Regions from separate parts of the Streptomyces sp. NPDC051452 genome, predicted to be linked through region 3. Evidence: riboswitches for the same ligand, from Rfam matches in the RefSeq annotation. Region 3 holds a riboswitch; each other region holds the start of a gene.
The links. A riboswitch is a leader RNA that binds a small molecule or an ion and turns the genes downstream of it on or off. The one in region 3 is predicted to bind S-adenosylmethionine.

Region 1: it holds a riboswitch for S-adenosylmethionine, as region 3 does, so the genes downstream of both, thrC (threonine synthase) here and ACIBA9_RS00530 (amino acid ABC transporter permease) in region 3, are expected to answer to the same signal.
Region 2: it holds a riboswitch for S-adenosylmethionine, as region 3 does, so the genes downstream of both, ACIBA9_RS14105 (aminotransferase class V-fold PLP-dependent enzyme) here and ACIBA9_RS00530 (amino acid ABC transporter permease) in region 3, are expected to answer to the same signal.

The regions. Positions count from the first base shown of each region.
Region 1 covers NZ_JBITEB010000018.1:50,841-55,947, forward strand. The annotation lists gene ACIBA9_RS31635 (MoaD/ThiS family protein) at 41-319, opposite strand; gene thrC (threonine synthase) at 316-1,599, opposite strand; SAM riboswitch class I at 1,617-1,759, opposite strand; gene ACIBA9_RS31645 (glucosyl-3-phosphoglycerate synthase) at 1,889-2,833, shown strand; gene ACIBA9_RS31650 (trehalose-6-phosphate synthase) at 2,932-4,374, shown strand; gene otsB (trehalose-phosphatase) at 4,362-5,107, opposite strand, start outside.
Region 2 covers NZ_JBITEB010000004.1:405,519-410,625, forward strand. The annotation lists gene ACIBA9_RS14085 (NYN domain-containing protein) at 1-881, opposite strand, end outside; gene ACIBA9_RS14090 (hypothetical protein) at 926-1,165, opposite strand; gene ACIBA9_RS14095 (rhomboid family intramembrane serine protease) at 1,317-2,060, shown strand; gene ACIBA9_RS14100 (Lrp/AsnC ligand binding domain-containing protein) at 2,057-2,338, shown strand; gene ACIBA9_RS14105 (aminotransferase class V-fold PLP-dependent enzyme) at 2,348-3,733, opposite strand; SAM riboswitch class IV at 3,898-4,014, opposite strand; gene trpD (anthranilate phosphoribosyltransferase) at 4,094-5,107, opposite strand, start outside.
Region 3 covers NZ_JBITEB010000001.1:106,466-111,572, reverse strand. The annotation lists gene ACIBA9_RS00540 (ABC transporter substrate-binding protein) at 1-273, opposite strand, end outside; gene ACIBA9_RS00535 (amino acid ABC transporter ATP-binding protein) at 394-1,197, opposite strand; gene ACIBA9_RS00530 (amino acid ABC transporter permease) at 1,194-2,174, opposite strand; SAM riboswitch class IV at 2,542-2,652, opposite strand; gene ACIBA9_RS00525 (glutathione S-transferase C-terminal domain-containing protein) at 2,731-3,621, opposite strand; gene ACIBA9_RS00520 (putative leader peptide) at 3,744-3,866, opposite strand; gene ACIBA9_RS00515 (NAD(P)/FAD-dependent oxidoreductase) at 4,014-5,107, shown strand, end outside.

The DNA.
Region 1 (5,107 bases), on a different contig from region 3:
ACGTAACCGCTGTTACCGAAGGTAATGATCGGTCATTCCGTCAGCAGCCGCCCGCGACGGCCGGAATGATCGACACACCGGCGCCCTCGGGGGTCGCCGTCTCGAGGCCCTGCTCGAAGCGGACGTCGTCGTCGTTGACGTAGACGTTGACGAACCGGCGCAGCCTGCCCTGGTCGTCCAGCACCCGGGCGGCGATCCCCGCGTGGTTCTTCTCCAGGTCCTCGATGACCTCGGCGAGGGTCCCGCCCTCGGCGGCGACCTCGGCCCGCCCGCCGGTGTAGGTGCGCAGGATGGTCGGGATGCGAACGGTCACGCTCATGCGAGGCCAGCCTCTCGGAAGGAGTCCAGGGTGGGGCGGATGGTGGCGGTCAGGCCGGTGCCGGCCACCGCGTCGAGGGTCTTCAGTCCGTCGCCGGTGTTCAGCACGACCGTGCTCTTCGCCGGGTCCAGCACGCCCTCCTTGAGCAGCTTGCGGGTGACGCCGACGGTCACCCCGCCCGCCGTCTCCGCGAAGATGCCCTCGGTGCGCGCCAGCAGCTTGATGGCGTCCACGATCTCCTCGTCCGTCACGTCCTCCACGGAACCGCCGGTGCGGCGCGCGATGTCCAGGACGTACGGCCCGTCGGCCGGGTTGCCGATGGCGAGGGACTTGGCGATGGTGTCCGGCTTCTGCGGGCGGACCACGTCGTGGCCGGCCTTGAAGGCGGTGGACACCGGCGAGCAGCCCTCGGCCTGCGCGCCGAAGATCTTGTACGGCCGGTCCTCGACCAGTCCCAGCTCCACCAGCTCGCGCAACCCCTTGTCGATCTTCGTGAGCTGGGAGCCGGAGGCGATGGGGACCACGATCTGGTCCGGCAGGCGCCAGCCGAGCTGCTCACAGATCTCGTACGCCAGGGTCTTGGACCCCTCCGCGTAGTACGGCCGCAGATTGACGTTGACGAACCCCCAGCCGTCGCCGGCCGGGTCGCCGATCAGCTCGGAGCAGAAGCGGTTCACGTCGTCGTAGTTGCCCTCGATGCCGACGAGCTCCCCGCCGTAGACCGCGGCCATGACGACCTTGCCCTGCTCCAGGTCGTGCGGGATGAACACGCACGAACGCAGGCCGGAGCGGGCCGCCGCGGCACCCACGGCACCGGCGAGGTTGCCGGTGGAGGAGCAGGAGAGGGTGCTGAAGCCGAAGGCGCGGGCGGCCTCCAGGGCCTGGGCGACGACGCGGTCCTTGAAGGAGTGCGTCGGGTTGCCGGAGTCGTCCTTCACGTACAGACCGCCGGTCACGCCCAGCTCGGCCGCCAGGTTGTCGGCCTTGACCAGCTTGGTCCAGCCCGGGTTGAGGTTGGGCTTGTCGGCGACGTCGGCCGGCACGGGCAGCAGCGGCGCGTACCGCCAGATGTTCGCGGGGCCCGCCTCGATACGCGCCCGCAGCTCCTCGGCGTCATAGCCGGAGAAGTCGTAGGCGATCTCCAGCGGACCGAAACACTCCGCGCAGGCGAAGACGGGGCCGAGGGGGACGCGGTGACCGCACTCGCGGCAGCTCAGGGCCGCGGCGGGCCCGAGGTCGACGGTGGGATTGCCGGTGCTTGCAACTGTCTGCGCAGCCATGGAGGCGAGGCCCTTTCTCCTCATCTTCCTCGCGACGCGTCTCGCCGCGAGACGGATTTGGCACCTTCCCTAGCCGGGAGCCTCGCGTGGAAGACGAGTGCCGGCTGGAGGGTTGCCGGGGCTTCATCGGGCCGTGTCCCTCTGCCCCTCTGGATGAGCGGTATTCGGTTGTGAACGCGCGCGACCCCCGACATGCGATGGTCACCGGCGTTGTTCAAGACTGTAACCGAAGGCCAGGACAGTTGAGATAGTCGTCCGAACCGCGAGACAACGTGAGGAGCCGCAGACCGTGCTGGAAGAAGTCGAGCGCTGGCTGGCCACCCGCTCCTGGTCCGTGACCGATCGTCCGCTCCACGGGCTCCTGGCCGCAAAGCAGCGCACGGGGCAGACGATCAGCGTCGTCCTGCCCGCGCTCAACGAGGAGGAGACCGTCGGCGACATCGTCGCGGTGATCCGGCACGACCTCGTGGAACAGGTGCCGCTGGTCGACGAGATCGTCGTCGTCGACTCCGGCTCCACCGACCGCACCTCGGCGGTCGCCGCCGCGGCGGGCGCCCGGGTCGTCCACCGCGACGACATCCTGCCCCGGCTCCCCGCCGTCCCCGGCAAGGGCGAGGTGCTCTGGCGCTCGCTGCTGGTCACCGGCGGGGACATCGTGTGCTTCATCGACGCCGACCTCAGGGAGTTCTCCTCCGACTTCGTCTCCGGGATCGTCGGTCCGCTGCTCACCGACCCCGGCGTGCACCTCGTCAAGGGCATGTACGACCGCCCGCTCGGCGGCGCCACGGGACAGGGCGGCCGGGTCACCGAACTGATGGCGCGCCCGCTGCTGAACCTGCACTGGCCGCAGCTGGCCGGTTTCGTGCAGCCGCTGGGCGGCGAGTACGCGGCCCGCCGCTCCCTGCTGGAACGGCTGCCGTTCCCGGTGGGCTACGGCGTGGAGCTGGGGATGCTGGTGGACGCCCTGCACCTGGTGGGGCTCGACGCGCTGGCCCAGGTGGACGTGGGCGTGCGCAAGCACCGCCACCAGGACGGCCAGGCGCTGGGCCGGATGGCGGCGGCCATCTACCGCACCGCCCAGCTGCGGCTGGCCCGCGGACACCTGGTCCGGCCCTCCCTCACCCAGTTCGAGCGGGGCGCGGACGGATTCAGGCCGCGCACCTACTCCGTGGACACCGAGGAACGGCCGCCGATGACGGAGATCGCGGAGTACGCGGCACGCCGGGTGGCCTGAGGGACACGGGCGGCCGCCGCCGGAGAACGGCCGTATACAGCCCCTTGCGGGGCGGACCGTACGTTTGAGCGTTTCCGGGCCGGGCTAGGTTGAGGCGTATGGCTTCCACGCACGGTGCTGAGGTGCTGGTCGCGTCCAATCGCGGCCCGGTTTCGTATCAGATGCTCGACGACGGCTCACTGCGCGCCAAACGGGGCGGCGGCGGGCTGGTCTCCGGGCTGTCGGCCATCGGGCCGGACACCGACGCGGTGTGGGTGTGCGCCGCGCTGGGCGACGGTGACCGGGCGGCCGTGCGGCGCGCGGGCGGCGGGCTGCTGCCGGCCGAGGAGACCGGCGGGCAGCGGGTACGGATGCTGGACATCGACGCGACGGTGCACGCCGAGGCGTACAACGGCATCGCCAACTCGGTGCTCTGGTTCGTCCACCACCTGCTCTACCAGACACCGCTGGAGCCGGTCTTCGACGCGGAGTTCCGGCGGCGGTGGGCCTCCTACGAGGCCTACAACCAGGCGTTCGCCGAGGCGCTCGCCGAGGAGGCGGCCGAGGGCGCGGCGGTGCTGATCCAGGACTACCACCTGGCCCTCGCCCCCCGGATGCTCCGCCGGCTCCGCCCCGACCTGCGCATCGGCCATTTCTCGCACACCCCGTGGGCGCCGCCGGACTACTTCCGTCTGCTGCCCGACGACATCGCGGCCGAGCTGCTGACCGGCATCCTGGGCGCGGACCGGGCGGCCTTCCTCACCCGGCGCTGGGCGGACGCCTTCCGGGACTGCTGTCACGCGGTGCTCGGCCCGGGCATCCCCTCGGGCACCCGGATCGGCGTGCACGGGCTCGGCGCGGACGCCGACTTCCTGCGCGAGCGGGCCCACGAGCCGGACGTCGACGAGCGGATGGCGGCACTGCGGGAGGAGATCGGCGAGGGCCGCAAGGCCATCGTCCGCGTCGACCGCACCGAGCTGTCGAAGAACATCGTGCGCGGGCTGCTGGCGTACCGGCAGCTGCTCGAGGACCACCCCGAGTGGCGCGAGCGGGTCGTCCACGTGGCGTTCGCCTACCCCTCCCGGCAGGACCTGGCCGTGTACCGCGACTACACGGCCGAGGTGCGGCGGGTCGCCGACGAGATCAACACGGAGTACGGGACGGCCGGCTGGACGCCGGTGGTACTGCACGTCAAGGACGACTTCGCGCGCTCGCTGGCCGCCTACCGACTCGCCGACGTGGCGCTCGTCAACCCCATCCGGGACGGCATGAACCTGGTCGCCAAGGAGATCCCGGTGGTCTCGGACGAGGGCTGCGCGCTGGTGCTGTCCCGGGAGGCGGGGGCGTACGAGGAGCTGGGCGAGGACGCGATCGTGGTGAACCCCTACGACATCACGGGCACGGCACGGGCGCTGCACCAGGCGCTGACCCTGCCCGACGGCGAGCGGGCGGAGCGGTCGAAGCGGCTGGCCGCGGCGGCGACGGCGCTGCCGCCCGCCCGCTGGTTCCTGGACCAGTTGCACGCCCTGGACGAGGACGCCCCGGGCGGTCAGTCCAGCTGAGCCGCCAGCCTGCGCAGCAGGTCCACCACGCCCGCCGGGCCGTCCACCACCAGGTCGGCCCGCGCGGCCAGTTCCGTCACCTCGCTGCTGCCGCTGCACACCAGCAGCCCGGGGACACGGTCGGCGCGGAGCTTGTCGACGGCGGCGAAGGCGGGCAGGTCGCCCAGGTCGTCGCCGGCGTAGAGGACCGACTCGGCGCCGGTGCGGCGGAGGTGGTCGCTGAGCGCGACGCCCTTGTCCATGCCCGGCGGGCGCAGTTCCAGCACCATCCGGCCGGGCTCGACGATCAGCCCGTGGCGGGTGGCGAGCTCGGTGAGGGGTTCGCGCAGCGCCTCGAACGCGGCCTGCGGGTCCTCGGCGCGCCGGGTGTGGACGGCGACCGCCCGGCCCTTCTCCTCGATCCACGTGCCCTGCCAGGCGCCGGCGCGTTCCAGCAGGCCCGGCAGCTCCGCTCGGACCTCCGCCACGCCGGGATGCGGGGGTGGCGCGGTGATGGTGCCGGTGGCCGCGTCCCAGCGCTCGGCGCCGTAGTGCCCGAGGACGGTCAGGTGCTCCAGGCCGGGGACGCCCGCGAAGCCGCCGTTGCGCACCGCGACATCGGCGGGCCGGCCGGTGATCACGGCGACCGAGGCCACCTTGGGGGCGAGCGCGGCGAGCGCGGGCACCGCCTCGGGGTGGGCGCGGGCCTGCTCGGGGTCGGCGACGATCGGCGCCAGCGTGCCGTCGAAGTCCA
Region 2 (5,107 bases), on a different contig from region 3:
ACCGCGTCCACGGTCTCGGCCGGGCGCACCGACACCGGGGGCAGGGCGAGTTCGCGCCGGAGCCCCTGCGTCGCGTCCAGCAGGGTGTCGAGCAGCAGCCGTACCCGCATGTCCTCCACGCTGCGGCCCTCGCGGGCGGCCCGCCGGGTGGCCTCCAGCGCGGCCTCCGCCTCACCGAGGCGCGCCTTGAGCCGACGGGACTCGCTCTCGGCGGCCGACACCTGCGCCTGGGCCTCCCCGCGCACGGCGTCGATCTCGCCCCGCGCCTTGCGCAGCGCGGCCTCGCCCCGCTTGACGTCGCTGAACGCCGAGCGCAGCTTGCGGTGCAGCGTCTCGGCCTCCCTCTTCACCGACTCCAGGTCCGCGCGCAGCCGTTCGGTCTCGGCACGGGTGTGGTCGCGGGCCTGGGCCAGCTCGGCGCGCAGCCGCTCCAGTTCGGCCCGGCTCTCCTCGTCCGCCCGCTCGGCGTCCGCCCGCAGGGCCTCCTCGCCGGCGGCGGTGGCCAGCTTCACCCAGCCCGCCGGGCGCAGTACGTAGGCCGCGGCCGCCACGTCGAGCGGGTCCGCGGCCGGGGGCGGCGAGCCGGAGTCGAGGGCGCCGGCGAGTTCCGGCTGCGCCTCCTTGAACTTCTCCCCGATCCGCTGCCGGAACAGCGGGTCGGTCTCCAGCGCCGCCGCCATCGCGTTTCCGGCGAACTTCGCCCGGCGCTGGGGGGCGAACCGGGCGTACTGCCTCAACTGGGGGGGCAGTTCCGCCAGGGTCAGAGCGCCGAAGCCGTCCGAGACGATCTGCACGACCCGCCGGCGCACGCCGTCGGGCAGCGGACGGTCAAGCACCTCGGCGGTGCCGTCGTCCGGCCCCCCGCCCGCGGTCTCCACCATCCGTCACACCCCACTAATTCCGCTGTCCTCGGGGTCCGCTCCGCTCAGGAGCCGGCGCCCGGCCTGTCCACGAGTTCCACCTGGTCCACCGCGTTGCACCAGCGGCAGCGGACCGACTCGATGGTCTCACTGACCACCTCGCGCTCCTCCACCTTCGGCTCACCGGCCAGATCGAGATGGACGTACTCGACGACCTTCGACGAGCGGGTCACGTCGAACCGGGTGAGGTTGCCGCACAAAGTGCAGCGCCACCGCGTCGTGGCGGTCGGCAGGGGAACCGTCATCGTGACTGTCCGCTTCCTTCTGGTCTCGGTGCGCCGTCGGCCGACGCGTGTGGCACGTAACCCTACGGCCTGGCGGGTGCTCGCCGCCCGCCCGTCCACGGCGGCGAGGCGCTCTGTCAGGTTGCGTCCCGTTACGTCATGCTCTGTAGTCATGATCAGCACCTGGAACACGGCGACCGGCAGGGCCCTGGGAGCGGTCCGGCGCAGCTCGGCACCGATGACGTACGGCCTCATCGCCCTGTGCTGCCTGATCTTCGTCCTGGGGCCGGCCTCCGGACTCACCCCGGGGTACGGCACCGGGGACGCGCTGCTCACCGCCCAGCGGGCGTACTTCCGGCACTGGGGCGTGGTCCCGGCCGAGCTGTTCGACGGCGCCGTCCGGGAGGCGCTCACCCCCGCCACCGCCCTGTTCGTGCACGGCAGCTGGGTGCATCTGCTCGGCAACATGCTCTTCCTCTTCGTCTTCGGGGCGATGACCGAGGAGCGGATGGGCCGGGTGCGGTTCGTGCTCTTCTACTGCTGCTCCGGATATCTGGCCCTGCTCGGCTACGCGGCCGCCAACGCCGCCTCCGAGCAGTCGCTGGTGGGCGCCTCAGGGGCGATCTCGGCGGTGCTCGGCGCCTTCCTCTACCTGTTCCCCCGGGCCCGCGTGACCAGTCTCCTGCCGTTTCTGTTCTTCCTGCCGCTGCGCTTCCCCGCCTGGGTCGTCCTGCCCTTCTGGGCGGCCCTGCAGTGGCTCGCGGCGGGCCGCGCCTCCGACGGCCCGGGCGTGGCCTACCTGGCCCACCTGGTGGGCTTCGGCCTCGGCTTCGGCTACGCGTGGGTGCGCTACGGCCTTGCGACTAGAGTGAGGTCCGCACCGGCCCCGGCGTCCGAGGGAGAGAACCAGCCGTGATCACCGCGATCGTCCTCATCAAGACCAGCGTGGACCGGATCCCCGAGATCGCGGAACAGATCGCCGGGCTGGAGAGCGTCAGCGAGGTCTTCTCGGTCACCGGCACCTACGACCTCATCGCCATGGTGCGGGTCCGCAGGCACGAGGACCTGGCCGAGGTGATCCCCGGCCGGATCAGCAGGATTCCGGGCGTGGAGGGTACGGACACGCACGTGGCGTTCCGTACCTACTCCCAGCACGACCTGGAGGCCGCGTTCGCGATCGGCCTGGACAACTAGGGTTCGGTCTCAGACCGCCGGGACGCAGCGGCCGTCCTCGGTGCGGTAGCGCCACTTCGCACCCTGGGCCACCAGTTCCCGGACCGCCGTGACGAACCGCTCCACGTGCTCGTCGGGCGTGCCGGCGCCGAAGCTCACCCGGATCGCGTTGAGGGACTTCTCCCCCGGCGCCGCCTCCGGCGCCCCGCACTCGCCCTGGGTCTGCGGGTCGCTGCCCAGCAGGGTGCGGACCAGCGGGTGGGCGCAGAAGAGGCCGTCGCGGACGCCGATGCCGTACTCGGCGGACAGGGCGGCGGCGAAGTGGGAGCTGTTCCAGCCCTCGACGACGAAGGAGAGGACGCCGACGCGCGGGGCGTCGTCGCCGAAGAGGGACAGGAACCGCACCTCGGGGACGTCGGCGAGGCCCTCGCGGACCGTGCGGACCAGGTGCCGCTCCCGGGCGACCAGGGTGTCCCAGCCGGCCTCGGTGAGCGCCTTGCAGGCCGACGCGATGGAGTAGGCGCCGATGACGTTCGGGGAGCCGGCCTCGTGCCGGGCGGCGCTCTCGTGCCACTCCACGTCCACCGCGCCGTCGGCCCGCCGGGTGACCTTGCGGCTGGCGCCGCCGCCCGCGAGGTACGGCTCGGCCGCCCGCAGCCAGTCGGCGCGGCCGGCCAGCACACCGGAGCCGAAGGGGGCGTACAGCTTGTGCCCGGAGAAGGCGACCCAGTCGACGTCCAGGTCGCGCAGGTCCACCGGGTGGTGCGGGGCGAGCTGGGCGGCGTCGAGGACGATCCGGGCCCCGTGCGCGTGGGCGGCCGCGGCCAGCTCGCGCACCGGCCACAGCTCGCCGGTGACGTTGGAGGCGCCGGTGACGCAGACCAGCGCCGGGCCGTGCGGGTCGCGGTCGGCGAGGGCCCGCTCCAGGGTCTCGACGGCCTGACGCGGGGTGCGCGGGGCGTCGAGGTAGGTGACGCGGGCGTCCTGCCACGGCAGCAGGGAGGCGTGGTGCTCGGTCTCGAACACGAAGACCTGGCAGCCGGCCGGGAGCGTGCGGGCCAGCAGGTTCAGCGAGTCGGTGGTCGACCGGGTGAAGATCACCTGGTCGTCGGCGCGGCAGCCGAGGAAGGCGGCGACCGTCTTGCGGGCGTTCTCGAACAGGTCCGTGGAGAGCTGCGAGAGGTAGCCGGCACCGCGGTGGACGCTGCCGTAGTACGGGGCGTAGGCGGCGACGTCGTCCCAGACGCGCTGCAGGGCGGGGGCGCTGGCCGCGTAGTCGAGCGCGGCGTAGCCGACCTCGCCGCCGGTCACGAGCGGGACGGTGACGTCCCGGCCCAGCACGGGCAGCGGGGCACAGACGGGCTGGTCGGCGGTGGTGGCGGCAGTGGTGGCAGTGGTGGCAGTGGTGACGGACATGCGGGAACTCCCGTGGGCAGCTGGAACTCACCGCGCGAGCGGACACGGCTCCAGCGCGGGCGAGGGGAAAAGGGGGATGCGGAGGCGGGGCTCTGCGGCCCTATCGCATTCGCTTGCTCACGGAAGGCTCCCTCGACGACCAGGACCCCTGGAGATTCGTGAGGGGTCCGCGCTTGCCGCGGACCTTGCTGTCCACGACCTGGTCTTCACCCGGGGCACCCCGCCACGGACGGAGGGTTGCCGGACAGTCGGCCGGGGCCTCATGACTGTCACTCATGACCTGGTTCAGTATCCTGCCACACGATCTTCGGCGCGCAAGGCGCGGTCCGCCATGTGGACCGCGCCTCGTACGGGACCGGGTCAGGCGTGGGTGGCCGCCACCCATCGCTCCAGCGACCGCTTGGCGGCGCCCGAGTCGATCGACTCCCGCGCCTTGGCCATGCCGGCGCGCAGCTGGTCGGCGAGGGACGCGTCGGTCGGATGGAGGGCGACCAGCGCGGCCGCCGAGTTCAGCAGCACCGCGTCGCGCACCGGGCCCCGCTCGCCGTCCAGCAAACGGCGGGCGACCTCCGCGTTGTAGGCCGCGTCCGCGCCGCGCAGGGCGTCCACGGGAACGAGGTCGATGCCCACGTCCCGCGGGTCGAAGGTCTCCTCGGTGACCTTGCCGTCGCGCACCACCCACACCCGGGAGGTGGCGGTGACGGTCAGCTCGTCCAGGCCGTCGTCGCCCCGGAAGACCAGCGCCGAGTTGCCGCGCTCGGCGAGCACACCGGCCACGATCGGCGCCATCCGCGGGTCGGCCACGCCGACCGCCTGGGCCCGCACCTTGGCCGGGTTCGTCAGCGGACCCAGCACGTTGAAGGTGGTCCGGATGCCCAGCTGGCCGCGCGCGGCGGCCACATGGCGCAGGGACGGGTGGAACTTCACCGCGAAGCAGATGGTGATGCCGGCCTCCTCGGCGACCTCCGCCACCCGTCTCGGGGTCAGGCCGAGATTGATCCCGAGCTGCTCCAGGACGTCGGAGGACCCGGAGGCGGAGGAGGCGGCGCGGTTGCCGTGCTTGACGACCTTCGCACCGGTGCCCGCGACGACGATCGAGGACATGGTGGAGATGTTCACCGTCTTGGCGCCGTCACCGCCGGTACCGACGATGTCGACGGCCGGGCCGGGCACCTCGATCACGTTGGCGTGCTCGTACATCGTCCGGACCAGCCCGGAGATCTCCTCGACCGTCTCGCCCTTGGCCCGCAGCGCCACCATGAAGCCGGCGATCTGCGCGTCGGTCGCCTCGCCGCGCATGATCAGGTCCATCGCCCAGGCGGTCTCGTCGGCGCTCAGGTCACGGCCGTTCAGCAGGCCGTTCAGCAGGACGGG
Region 3 (5,107 bases):
GCCGATGACGAGCTTGCCGCTCTTGCGCACCGAGGCCGGCAATTCGGCGTTGATGGACTTCACCTCGGAGACCTTCAACGCGGTCTCCTTCGCCGCCCCGTTGGACAGTTGACCCACGGTGACCGTGCCCGCGGACCCGGTCTTGGCGGCGGCCTCGCTGTCGCCCCCGCAGGCGGCGAGTCCGGTGGCGAGGGTGGCGACGGCGGTCGCGGCGGTGACGCCGCGTATCAGGCCGCGTCGGGTCAGGCCGCGAAGGGAGAGGTGCGTAGGCATGGCGTGGCTGTCCTTGTCCCGCTGGTGAGCGTGATGAGAGATGAGAGTGACGAGAGAGATGAGAGTGCTGAGAGTGATGGCGGTGATCGGAGACGTCAGGAGGTCGGGAGGTCGGGGAGGTCAGAGGACGCTGGCGAGGAACTCCCGGGTCCGTTCGTGCCGGGGCCTGTCCAACACCTCGGCCGGCGGCCCCTGTTCGACGATCCGGCCACCGTCCATGAAGACGATCCGGTCGGCGACCTCCCGGGCGAAGCCGATCTCGTGGGTGACGATGACGAGGGTGGTGCCGCTGGTCGCCAGGTCCTTGATGACCGCGAGTACCTCGCCGACGAGTTCGGGGTCGAGAGCCGAGGTCGGCTCGTCGAAGAGGATGACCCCGGGCCGCAGGGCGAGGGCGCGGGCGATGGCCACGCGCTGCTGCTGACCGCCGGACAACTGCCGTGGATAGGCGCCGGTCCGGTCCCCGAGGCCCACGCGTGCGAGCAGTTGGCGGGCGGCTTCCCGGGCCGCCGGCCGGGTCAGCCTCCCGGTGGCGACGGGGGCGGCGGCCACGTTGTCGAGGGCGGTCAGGTGCGGGAAGAGGTTGAAGTTCTGGAAGACGAAGCCGATCCTGCCGCGCTGGGCGAGGATGGCGCGCTCGCCGAGTTCCTTCAGCCGTTCTCCGTCGCGCCGTACGCCGATCAGTTCGCCGCCCACGCTCACATGGCCGATCTCGGGCTTCTCCAGGTGGTTGACGACCCGGAGCAGGGTCGACTTGCCGGAACCGGACGGCCCGAGGATCACGGTGACCTCGCCGGGCCGGATGGTCAGGTCGATGCCGTCGAGGACCCGGTGGGAGCCGTACCACTTGTGGACGTCGTGCACCTCGATCGCGGCGGGGGCGGGCTTGTCGAGGGTCTGGTCGAGGGCCTGTGCGCTGCTCATACGGCGGCCTCCCGGCGCAGCCGGGCCCGCAGGTCGGCCAGGCCGGCCCGGGCTCTCGTGAGCGGTGTCGGGGGCAGGGTGCGGGTGGCGCCCCGGGCGTAGTGCCGCTCGACGTAGTACTGGACGACGGACACGGCGCTGGTCAGGAGCAGGTACCAGACGGTGGCGACCATCAGCAGCGGGACGACGTCGCCGGGATAGGTGTTGCCCATCGACTGCACCGTGCCGAACAGGTCCAGCAGGGAGACGTAGAACACCAGGGACGTGCTCTTGATCAGGCCGATCAGCTGGTTGACGTAGTTGGGGGTGATGGATCTGAGCGCCTGCGGGAAGACGATCCTGCGGAACCGGTAGACCCTGGGCAGGCCGAGCGCGGCCGCCGCCTCGTGCTGGCCCTGGTCGACGGAGAGGATCCCGCCGCGGACCACCTCGGCCGCGTAGGCCGCCTCGTTGAGGCTGAGGCCGATGACGGCGATCGCGACGTCGGTGGCGAGCTTGGACTCGTCGAAGCTGACGAAGGCCGGCCCGAAGGGCACGCCCAGGCTCAAGGTCTTGTACAGGGCACTGAAGTTGTACAGGAAGATCAGTACGACGATCAGCGGGACGGAGCGGAACAGCCAGGTGTACGTCCAGCTGACCGCGCGCAGCACCGGGCTCCCGGAGAGCCGGCCGAGCGCGAGCAGGATGCCGCCGACCAGTCCCAACACGGCGCTCAGGGCGGCGACTTCGAGGGTGACGAGGAGGCCGTCGAGGACGGTCGGGCGCAGGAACCAGTAGCGGAAGCGGTCCCATTGGTAGAAGGGGTTGGTCACCAGGCCGTGCAGGATCTGCGCGACGACGACCAGGACGACGGCGGTGACAATCCACCGCCCGGGCTTGCGCAGCGGCTGGACCCGCTGCGCGGACAGGGGTCTTGGGGGTCTCTCGACGGGTGGCGCCTCGACGAGGGAGAGGGCGGCGCCGGGGGGTTCGCTCATGGGCGGGCTCCGTGGGAGTCGGACCCGGGACGGCGGCGAGCGGCAGCGGGGCCGCGACGGCACTACGGCACGAGGCGGCACACGGGATCGCGCGGAACCGGGAGCTGGGCGGACAACGTCACCTCGCACGCCCGGTGGGCGTGCGGAATCGCGAGGGCCGGAAGGCTGGACCGGGAAGTGGAGGTCAGCCCCGACAGCGGGCTTGGCCCGGTGCGGTACACAGTGCGCTGTTGACGCGGAGCAGATCGACGGCCCGGTCGGCGACCAGGAGCTGGGTGGACGACGGTACGCAGCCCTGGGGGCGGCTCGGCGCCGTCCTGGGAGCTGCGTACATGGCGTCACCTGTCACTCTTGTGGCCCGCGTGGGGCCTCGCGCTTACCGAAATCGTCGTCCGGTCCGGTCGTCACCTGGGGCACCCCACCGCGACGCGAGGGTTGCCGGTCAGCGAGCCAGGGCTTGGCGCTGACGCTCATGACCGTTCTGAGCGGCCAGTAAGGCAGTTGAACGCCCCCCATGTCAACGTCTGTCCGCGAAGCGGACATCGACGACCCGGCCTCACCTGCCGAAAGTGTCCGGGGCGTCCGCTGCGTGGCCGGCCCAGTCCAGGATCTGGACGGCCGCTCCGGCGGCTTCCAGGCCCGCGCAGCGGCCGTGGTGGCGGCGGGCGATGCCGTCGAGGTCGAGGTGGCGGCCGAAGGCGGGGTGGGCGGCGAGGCGGCGCGCGTAGGCCCACAGGGCGCGGTGGCCGGCGATCCGGTGCACGGCACCGGCGTCGAGGTGGCAGCGGTGGACGGTGTCCAGCTGCACCAGGGTCACGAACAGGTCGATGTCGGCGGCGGTGAGCCGGTCGTCCACCAGGTACCGCTCACCGGTCAGCCGGTTCTCCAGCCGGGCCAGGGTGTCGAGCAGTACCTCCAGGGCCGCGGCCCGCTCGGCGGGGTCGGCGTCGGCCCGTCCGGCGCGCTGGGCGGCCTCCTCGACGCCTTCGGCGCACATCCGCTCGACGGCCTCGGCGACGTCCTCCGTCCCGGCCGGGTACAGGCGGGCGGCGTTGCCCTCGCGCGGGAAGCGGTCCAGGTCGCGCAGGATGTCGGGGGCGTGGGTGCTGACGATGCGTCCGGACCAGTCGTCGCTGAGTACGGGCGCGAGGGCGGGACCGGCGTAGTGGTGGGCGCTCGCCTCGTACAGCGGGTACAGCGCCGCGTGACCGCCGCCGGGGTGGTCGGGCTCGGCGGGCAGGAAGGTGACCGGACAGCTGTCGTCCAGTGCGAGGAGGCTGTGTGCGACGGCGAGGCGCAGTCCGTCGGGACAGGCGGTGGACAGATGCAGCCGGTAGCGGTGCGGCACGGCGTAGTGGCCGCTGCGCGCGTCCCGGCCGATCCGGCCCCGGAAGAGGGGGGCGGGGCGGTGGGCGGTCGAGGCGGCGGCGAGCGGAGTGATGGACATGCGTCTCCCCTGGGCGTGAGGTGCGAAGCGGACGGGCGCGCCACCGGACGTCGCCGGGCACCGGCGGGCGGTGCGCGCAAGGGGCCGGGCTCGGGGCCGGGCGATGCGGACGAGGGGCCGGGTCAGCGCCGGCCGCTGATCGCGCTGCAGACGCGCTGCAGGTCGATGTGCCGGCGGGAGGTGAGCAGGGGTGCGCGCAGCGGCGTGCGGCCCGTCCGGGCGGCGAGCGTCGCGAGGCGCGTCATGGTTCCCTACCCGTTCACTAGGATTCCCTTACTGGAGTGTCGATCCGGCTCCGGGTGACGTCAAGGGGGCGTCCACCCCTGGGACTCCGGGCTGGCGGGACCCGCCGAGGTCTCCTCAGCCACAGAAACATGTGACATAGTACTGCCGTGGCGAACCGACTGAGCTGCGATGTCGTGGTCGTCGGGGCCGGGATGGTGGGCGCGGCGTGCGCACTGTACGCCGCCCGGGCCGGTCTCGACGTGCGGGTGGTGGACCGGGGTCCGGTGGCCGGCGGCACCACCGGCGCCGGAGAGGGCAACCTGCTCGTCTCCGACAAGGAACCGGGTCCCGAACTCGAACTGGCCCTGCTGTCGGCCCGGTTGTGGGCGGAGCTGGCAAAGGAGCTGGGTTCCGCGATCGAGTACGAACGCAAGGGGGGCCTCGTGGTCGCCCGGACGCCCGGCGCCCTGGCGGCGCTGTCCGGCCTCGCCACCCGGCAGCGGGCCGCCGGCGTCGCGACCGAGCCGGTGGACGAGGACCGGCTCCACGAACTGGAACCCCACCTGGCCCCCGGATCGGCGGGCGGCGTGCTGTATCCGCAGGACGCCCAGGTCATGCCCGCGCTCGCCGCCGCGCGGCTGCTCCAAGCCTGCGGTGTCCGCCCGCACACCGGTCGCGCGGTGACGGGGCTGCTGCGGGCGGCGGACGGCTCGGTGCGCGGGGTTCGCACCGAGGGCGGCGACCTCCACGCGCCCGCGGTGGTGAACGCGGCCGGGACCTGGGGCGGCGCCGTCGCGGCACTCGCGGGCGTACGCCTGCCGGTACTCCCCCGGCGCGGCTTCGTCCTGGTCACCGAGCCGCTGCCCCGGATGATCCGGCACAAGGTGTACGCCGCGGACTACGTGGCCGACGTGGCCAGCGACTCGGCCGGCCTGCGCGCCTCGCCGGTCGTGGAGGGCACCGCCGCCGGACCGGTCCTGATCGGCGCCACGCGCGAACGGGTGGGTTTCGACCGTTCGTTGTCGCTGACGGCGGTACGGGCACTGGCGGCCGGGGCGATCGGGCTGTTCCCGTTCCTGGAGCGGGTCAGCGCGCTGCGGACGTACGCGGGCTTCCGGCCGTATCTGCCCGACCACCTCCCGGCGATCGGCCCCGATCCGCGGGTACCGGGGCTGTTCCACGCCTGCGGGCACGAGGGCGCCGGCATCGGACTCGCCACGGGAACAGGCAAGTTGATCGCACAGGCGCTCACTGGGAAGAC